One region of the Methylophaga nitratireducenticrescens genome, then DNA from elsewhere that is predicted to be linked to it. Evidence: riboswitches for the same ligand, from Rfam matches in the RefSeq annotation. Region 1 holds a riboswitch; the other holds the start of a gene.

Region 1 (4,569 bases):
CTCGTTCATATAAATTCCTTATGCTTGAGGATTTGGTTGCTAACGTCAGGGCTAAGCCGCCGGTTTGAGCCCCTTGTTAACTCAATATCTCGTGGAACAAAGAGTTTAGGTCGTTCATGATTTGCCCCTTTTTCTCAGGGCTCTCAGAAAAAGGTTCCAAGCGCTGTAGCTCAGATTCAATGAATTCGTTTAGCTCAGTGATCGGCGGCGCCAACTCCTTTTCCAAACTTCTCTTTTTTCTTTGCAATAATTTTGAAATCAGGCCATCTAGCTCAGTTCTATCTTTGACCATTTTTCGAAGCTTCTCAAATTCAATTGGTGCTGGGTCCCGATATTCTTCCAGCCACATAATTGAAAGCAGTGGCCTCAACACATAGAAATACTTCTTTATAGGAACACGTTCTTCGCGGAGATAGCCCCTGTAATTCGTCTTCGCCATGCTGTGGTAGTGGTGTATTCCTTTTTCAACGGAATACACTTTAGAGAGAAGCTCTCGCGCTCGCTGAGCAAAATTGCCACGCTCGATATACACAATAGGTGACTGCAGCCATTCCACAAACGCAGGATTAGATTTGGAAAAGAGCCTCAAAGCCTTTCTGATGTCCCATCCATTGATGTCGATTTCGTCGACAATCGGATATTCAATAACATCTCTCTTATCTTCCAAATCAATAGCCACATACCAGTCCTTGGGATGGGCATATATAAAGCGAACATCGTAGTCACTATTGGGCGATTCGAATCCCCAAGCGCGGCTACCTGATTCAACAGCATAGAGCACTCGCACCCCATGCTTTTTTTCAGCTTTCTCTATTCTGGAAAGGATCGCTTCTTTAACAACTTGTTCGATCATAAATATTTTTGAGTTAACAGTATGGTAATAAGGCCGTTGGCCACATAATAATTATTATCAAGCGGCTATTTAATTTGAACGAGGCTTGATCAAGTTGTCTAAGTGTTTGAATAGTATATAAAAAAACGTATAAACAAAAGTTTAATGATAATTAAAAGGCCAATGGCCAAAAATTAATGAATTGAAAAGGAGGGTTGTAAACTTATCTTTCAAACTGTCTTTTCAACAAAACATACAAAGCCCCAGTCCCCCCATCTTCAATCGTTGTACTACAAAACGCCAGTACGGCATCACTTTGTCTGAGCCAGTGATTGAGTTTGCTTTTTAAAACCGGTTTGTTATCACGGGAGCCCCAGCCTTTGCCGTGGATGATTCGTACGCAGCGGATCTTTTGTTCCTGACATTGTTCGAGAAAATGGGAGAGGGTGGGTTCGGCTTTGGCTAAGGTGAGGCCGTGTAAATCAAGTTCGGCTTCGAGATGCACTCTGCCACTTTTGAGTTTGGCGAATTGACGGTTTTGAATGCCGTCGCCTCGGTATTCCAGATATTCCTCGTTCCCCACCGTTTCGGGGGCGAATAAACTGGAAAACTCACTTTGATCATTTACCAAATCGCTAGGGATATGTTTTCTGACTTTGGGTTGAGGCGGTGGTTTGATATGCAGTAATTTATCGTGCTTGATAGGCTCGGCGTCGCTCATTTCAGTACGAAATAATTCCAGTTCCTCATCAATGTTTTTATCTTTGCTCATATCAATATCTGTGTTTTGAGAAACGGTTCGTTAATTAGCCTAATCATTTACATCAAAATCATAACATCTGAGATACGATTCAAACGATATTGATTTTTATTTACCGCTCAAATGAGGGATTAGCTATGGGCTTACAGGATCGGGACTACTATTGGGAAAAGCAGCAGAGTAACGCCAAGGCTAAACCTTCGCGATTAAAACGCGCCAGTAGACCCATTGGTACAGCAAACCAACCGCCGGATTTGCTGGACATGATGTCCAGAGTTTCTTTTGCAAAATACTTATTTCTTCTGGTTGTTCTAGGCTGTGCGGGCTTTTTTCTCTATCCCATGATCTGATTTTTCAATCACTGATTTGCTTAATGGCAATTTAGTGGATTAAGATAATTTCCACTTGTCGGGGTGCCACTCTGAATTTTCAGAAATGGCTGAGATGAAACCCGTTGAACCTGAAGAGGCTAGAACCTCCGTAGGAAACAAGCCGGAATGCCGGTACGTCTGATTGTCTGACTGTAGCCGCCGTGTATCTCCATCACCTTGTTCGCGTAAGCGCAACGTCTTCATTTCCCCGACTTTTTTATTCAAAAAGGGGAAATCAGATGTCAGCAGCCAATCCAAAAGTCATTGATATTAAAGACCGTAGTGGCATTACTACCCAGCCGTTACCGGGTTCTGAAAAAATCTATATTACCGGCAGCCGTGACGATATCCGGGTGCCATTTCGTCAAATTTCTCTGACCGATACACCGAATCGTGATCCCAATCTTCCGGGTGAGCCAAATGCGCCAGTGATGGTGTATGACACCTCTGGTATTTACACCGATACCACTGAAACCATCGATCTGGAAAAAGGTTTAACGCCGATCCGTCAGCAATGGATTGAAGAACGCGATGATACCGAAGTGTTACCAGCTTTCAGTTCCAACTTTACCCGCGATCAGGATGGTCTGGAATTTGATATTCCACTGTTCACCAATCGTCGTCTGCCACGCAAAGCCAAGCCGGGCAAAAACGTCAGCCAGATGCACTATGCACGTCAGGGCATCATCACGCCCGAAATGGAATATATCGCCATTCGTGAAAGCATGGGGCGTGCTGCACTGCAAGCCAAAGGCGAATTGCCAGCCGATAAACCGAATCACATCACGCCGGAATTTGTCCGTAAAGAAGTCGCTGAAGGTCGGGCGATTATTCCAGCCAATGTCAATCACCCTGAGGCTGAGCCGATGATTATCGGTCGTAACTTTCTGGTCAAAATCAACGCCAATATTGGTAACTCTGCCACCACATCTTCGATTGAAGAAGAAGTCGAAAAAATGGTCTGGAGCACCCGTTGGGGTGGTGACACAGTAATGGATTTGTCGACTGGTAAACATATTCACCAGACCCGCGAATGGATTATTCGTAACTCACCAGTGCCAATCGGTACTGTGCCGTTGTATCAGGCATTGGAGAAAGTAAATGGCATTGCCGAAGATCTGACCTGGGAAGTGTTTCGCGACACCTTGATTGAACAGGCCGAGCAGGGCGTCAGTTACTTTACGATTCATGCCGGTATTCGTCTGGCACATATTCCACTGACGGTCAATCGCACCACTGGCATTGTCTCGCGTGGCGGTTCGATTATGGCGGCATGGTGTCTGGCGCATCACGAAGAAAGCTTTTTGTACACGCACTTTGAAGATATCTGCGAAATCATGAAAGCCTACGATGTGTCGTTCTCGCTGGGTGATGGTTTGCGTCCGGGTTCACAGGCTGATGCCAATGATGAAGCCCAGTTTGCCGAGCTGCGTACTCTGGGTGAATTAACCCATATTGCCTGGAAACATGATGTGCAGGTAATGATTGAAGGACCGGGCCATGTGCCAATGCACAAGATCAAGGAAAATATGGATCTGCAATTGGAAGTCTGCCACGAAGCGCCTTTCTATACCTTAGGACCATTGGTCACCGATATTGCACCGGGATATGACCATATTACCTCGGGCATTGGTGCGGCGATGATTGGCTGGTTTGGTACGGCGATGCTGTGTTACGTGACGCCTAAAGAACATCTGGGTTTGCCGAATAAAGATGACGTTAAAGTTGGCATCATTACTTACAAAATTGCAGCCCATGCCGCCGATTTGGCGAAAGGTCATCCTGGAGCACATGAACGTGATGATGCGATTTCCAAAGCACGTTTTGAATTCCGTTGGGAAGATCAATTTAACCTCGGGTTAGATCCGGATACTGCACGAGCTTTCCATGATGAAACCCTGCCGCAACCCAAAGCCAAAGTGGCACATTTCTGTTCCATGTGTGGGCCGAAATTCTGCTCAATGAAGATTTCACATGATGTGAAAGAAGCCTTTGCCGAGAAGTCAGAAGAGTTTAAGGCCGGCGGCAGCAAAATTTATCACCAAATTTGAGGAAAATAAGAGATGAGTCATTATCTGGTAATTGGAAGTGGTCTGGTTGGACGGCTGACTGCCTGGCGTTTACTTCAAGCCGGCCATGAAGTAGCAATTTTATCCAAGGATGATCGTGAAGGTCGTGATAGTGCCGGTTATGTCGCTGCAGGTATGGTTTCACCTTCGAGTGAAGCGGTTGGTTCTGAAGCGTTGGTTAAAACAATTGGACAGCGATCATATGAGTTATGGCCGCGCTGGTTAAAGGATTTACCAGAGCCGGTGTTTTATCAAGAAACGGGTACTTTAGTGGTCGCCTATGCGGGAGATCAGGCTGAAATGTCACGCTTCCGGCGAAGAGCGGATCATGTTCTCGGTGCTTCTGAATATATTGCTTTGGATCATGATGGCATATCACAACGTGAGCCTGAGCTTGCAGACACATTTGACCAGGCAATCTTGTTCGAGCAGGAAGCCGGTCTGAATAACAGACAGTTTTATCGTCACATCACCGCTTTATTGGAAAAAAACTGTGAGTGGTATCAATGTGAAGCGATTGAACAGCTTACTAAGAAA
Region 2 (4,569 bases), 1.2 Mb from region 1:
TTCCAGCCAGCCAATTTTTCAGTAATAAAGCGCTGGACGTTAAAATCAATGCAACACCAAGGGCAACAGTAATCAAATCGTTGTGATGTCCTTCATGAACACCGGTTGCACTCAACCCCCATAATGTCAGTAATGTGGCTGGAAGGCTCCCAGCAGCAAGCCGCCAGACCACGCGCCAATGCACCACGCCATGCCGCCAATAAGCCCAGATACCTCCGGCTTTGGTTACCGCTGCAAACAATAAATCTGTCCCTACAGCGATTGCAGGTTGAATACCAAACCCAAAAATCAGAATGGGGGTCATCAACGATCCGCCACCAACGCCTGTCATACCGACCATAATGCCTACGCCCAGGCCTGCCAGCAAATATCCCCATTCCATTAATAAATTGACCTTTACCCTGCTTTATTGGCAGCAAGTTTACCAGCTGGTAATATTCAATCAATGAATATTATTTACTATCTATATAAATTAAACATATAAAGGATTCCATATTAATGGTTACAAAGGAACCACCATTGGCATTGCTTTAACTTCGACTGAATAACTCTGCTGGTTGTTCACATTTCTTTCACGGTGTTTAGACGAACCTCTAATTTTAATTCTGACTCCACTCTTGGATGAGAGGTTGAAAATGACAACTTATCGATTTTTGTTAGTGATTACGGCAGCATGCTCTGCGTTTATAACTGCTACTCTTTTTAAGCCGTTTGATTCAAATCGGCTTGTCGAACCCGCACAGATTATTTTTCCACCGGCTTTAATTGAAGCTCCTGAAACCTCTGGTAATGATGTTATTAGAAACGATGAGTCACTCACTTTGGCTATAAAAGTGTGTTTTCAAAATAAATGCAAATACCTGTCACAGCCTGAGATGCAAACTATTTTAACCCGGGAAGGTGAATCAATGGTTGAAAGAGAACAGTATCAAACAACTGTGCCTTTCCAGCTTCCTCAGCAGGGTGTTCCAATCATTGAAATGTAAAACGTAACACGCCATAACTGGTCTTTTATCACTAAGAACTTATATATTTACCCTTACTAATAATAATTACGGATATAGCGGATGAAGTTGCAACAATTGAAATATGTTCGCGAAGTAGCTCGTCGTGGCCTCAGCATATCTGCAGCGGCTCAGGTACTGCATGCTTCTCAACCAGGGGTAAGCAATCAGATTCAGTTACTGGAAGATGAGTTAGGTTTGCAAATCTTCGAACGACATGGAAAACGCTTATCGGCTATTACCCCGTTGGGTGAATCCGTTATTGCCATGGCTGAACGGGTGCTGCAGGAAGTGGATAATTTGCGTGAGCAAGCGGCTGACAGCCGTCATGAGAAAAAAGGCACACTGTCAATCGGCACCACACATACCCAGGCACGCTATGCTCTGCCGAAAGCTATCAAGGCCTTTTCAGAGCAGTACCCCGATGTGCACTTAAATATAGTGCAGGGTACCCCCCCCGGAGTCGCTGAAATGGTAGCCACTGGCAAAGTAGATTTAGCGATAGCCACTGAAGGCTTATCCAAATTTGATAATCTGGCGATTTTACCTTGCTACGAATGGAATCGTACCGTGATAACACCACCGGGACATCCGCTTTTGAAAGAAAAAAAACTCACTCTTGAGGCTATTTCACGTTATCCAATACTGACCTATGTAATGGGCTTTACCGGTCGTGCGCAACAGGATCAGTCTTTTATTGAACGTGGTCTTAAACCTAACGTTATTTTCACCGCCACAGATGCCGATGTCATTAAAACCTATGTAGAACTGGGACTCGGTATTGGCATTATTGCCAGTATGGCGTTTGATCCTCATAAGGACGCACCTTTACAGGCAATGGATGCCAGTGACTTATTTAAACCAAGTACGACACATATGGGGATTCGCAAAGGCAGTTATCTTCGCGGTTACAGTTACGCTTTTATTGAGCTTTTTGCCCCTCATCTCCAACGCTCAACTATCCAGAAAGCGATCGCATTGTAAAATTTTGACTTTAGCATTTTGGAACGTGATGGTAGTTTAATCGGGCTGAATACTGGCATTACAAATCAAATATAAGAAGGAAACATAATGAAAGCTGTATTAAACGTTCTGGTTACAGGCTTATTCCTGTTACCTGCATTGGTATTTGCTCATGGCGCTTCACGTCTGCAAGTGGAAGAAACCGTGTTGATTAATGCTGATGCTGAAACTGTGTGGAACATGGTTAAAGATTTCGACAGCCTGCATAAATGGCACCCGGCCATTATTTCTACTAAAGCAGAAGGTGGGAATGAACCTGGCGCGACGCGCGTTTTAACCCTTAAAAATGATTCAACCATCACTGAAACGTTGAAAAAGTTTGACGAAGAATCAATGAGCTTTATGTATCAGATTGATGAAATGAGTTCTGTTGGACAGGTTGATATTGAAGGCGAAATGCATGATATCCCTGCGGTACCAGTCAGTAAGTATAAGGCATGGTTAACTGTTGAAGCAGAAGGTGATCAAACCAAAGTCACCTGGTTGGCCAAATTTTTCCGTGGTTACACGGGTAATCACCATGAGCCCAAAGAGTTGAACGATGAAACGGCCACTAACGCTATTAAAGGTATTTTCCGTTCCGGTCTGGACACATTAAAAGGTAAAGCGGAAAAATAAGTTATAGATAACTTATGCATTAAGGCGTCTTCGGACGCCTTTTTTTGTTTCTGTGCAACGATTAAGGGTGGGAAAATGCCACTTTTTTCTGTATATTTCACCTACTTACTAATACAAGCCTCGGGGTGGTCGAAAGGCCTGAGATTCACCAGTTGGTGGAGACCCGATGAACCTGATCCAGATAATACTGGCGTAGGGACAGGCGGCACCCCCTTCTTGCAAGTTCAATGCAAATGGCGTGATCCCCTGTCCTTTTTATGACATTAAAAAGGATAGTTATGAAACCCTCCCTGCTTTCCATCGCAGTCACCAGCGCGCTATTTGCTCCCGGCGCAGTTGCACAAACCGAGACCGATAGCACTGATTTACCATCCATGCTGGTCAGTGCCGATTTCCGGCCCGCTGAGGCTCAAGACATCCCGGGCAGTCTGACAACATTCGATGAGGAAATCATTGAATCGCGTGGTGCTCAACATATTGAAGATGTGCTGAATCTCGCTCCGAATGTAAATATCTCCAGCGGCGCTTCACGTGGTCAGTATTTTCAAATCCGCGGTATTGGTGAACGCAGTCAATTTGCTGCACCTTTAAATCCATCTGTGGGTTTGATTATTGATGGTATCGATTTCAGTCGAACTGGCGGAGCCGCGACATTATTTGATATTGAACAGGTCGAAGTGCTGCGAGGTCCACAGGGAACCCGTTATGGCACCAATGCACTTGCTGGCGTAATCAATATGCAAAGCAAACAGGCCACCAACAAACTGGATATGGATTTTGAATCCACCGTTGGTAATTACAATACCCGTAGCGTTGGTGTTGCGGTTGGTGGGCCATTAATTAAAGACACCTTACTCGGCCGGGTTGCTGTTCATACTTATCAATCAGATGGGTTTATGGATAATGACTTTCTGGGTCGTGACAATACACAAAACCGTGATGAAATTACTGCTCGTAGCCATTTAAAATGGTTAGTGAATAATGATTTAACCATTGATCTGAACCTACTGCATCTGAATATTGATAATGGTTATGATGCTTTCACATTGGATAACAGCCGCAACAGCCTATCTGACGAACCAGGCGAAGATAAACAACGTACCAATGCGTTTGCCCTGAAAGGTGATTGGCGTGCCAGTAGCGCATTACAGCTCCAATCAACGGTGACCTACTCAAAATCTGACTTGCTCTATAGCTACGATGCAGATTGGAGTAATCGTCCAAGGAATGCCGGAATACCCGGCTCATACGATGGTGTAGAAGTTTACGACAGGGGGCGAGAAAACTATTCTTTCGAGCTCCGAGCACTATCCAATGAAGATGGCAGAATTTTCAATAATTCAACTGATTGGACAGTCGGGATATATTATTTAAATCAAGACGAAAAGCTTGATGCCAGCAATACTTTCATTCCTGTAGTTAACCAATATGAAACAGAAAACACAGCGATTTTTGGTCAACTTGATACACGCATCACTGAAAGACTCACACTGATTAATGGTCTACGTGTTGGGCATTTCAAAGCCGAGTATTTGGACAACAATGGATTGGATTTGGATCCTAGTGAAATGCTTTTTGGTGGCAAAATTGGCCTCGAATTTCAATATAACCAGAACCATCTTCTCTACAGCACTCTGTCAAGAGGCTACAAGTCCGGTGGTGTGAATAACGCGACGGGAATAGAGGCTCGTTTCCGCGAGTTTGATACGGAATATATGTGGAACCTGGAACTTGGTGCCAAATCACTCTGGCTTGAGGGTGATTTATTGACCAATGTTGCTCTGTTCTATGGAATTCGAAAAGATGCACAGGTCAAAAATTCCAAACAGGAAGGTGTTTCATTCATCGATTATCAGCAAAATGCGGCTAAAGGCACAAACGCTGGGATCGAATTTGACCTGGATTGGTTGATCAATGATCAGTG

What was found. Region 1 has a riboswitch for thiamine pyrophosphate ahead of thiC (phosphomethylpyrimidine synthase ThiC). Riboswitches for the same ligand answer to the same signal wherever they lie in the genome.
Region 2: it holds a riboswitch for thiamine pyrophosphate, as region 1 does, so the genes downstream of both, Q7A_RS04660 (TonB-dependent receptor) here and thiC (phosphomethylpyrimidine synthase ThiC) in region 1, are expected to answer to the same signal.

The regions. Positions count from the first base shown of each region.
Region 1 is NC_017857.3:2,160,448-2,165,016, reverse strand. It holds gene Q7A_RS10275 (class I SAM-dependent methyltransferase) at 1-9, opposite strand, end outside; gene Q7A_RS10270 (nucleotidyltransferase domain-containing protein) at 77-853, opposite strand; gene Q7A_RS10265 (Smr/MutS family protein) at 1,056-1,604, opposite strand; gene Q7A_RS10260 (hypothetical protein) at 1,730-1,942, shown strand; TPP riboswitch at 1,992-2,096, shown strand; gene thiC (phosphomethylpyrimidine synthase ThiC) at 2,203-4,014, shown strand; gene Q7A_RS10250 (FAD-dependent oxidoreductase) at 4,027-4,569, shown strand, end outside.
Region 2 is NC_017857.3:972,524-977,092, reverse strand. It holds gene Q7A_RS04680 (sulfite exporter TauE/SafE family protein) at 1-382, opposite strand, end outside; gene Q7A_RS04675 (hypothetical protein) at 636-986, shown strand; gene cysB (HTH-type transcriptional regulator CysB) at 1,068-1,988, shown strand; gene Q7A_RS04665 (SRPBCC family protein) at 2,076-2,645, shown strand; TPP riboswitch at 2,757-2,862, shown strand; gene Q7A_RS04660 (TonB-dependent receptor) at 2,924-4,569, shown strand, end outside.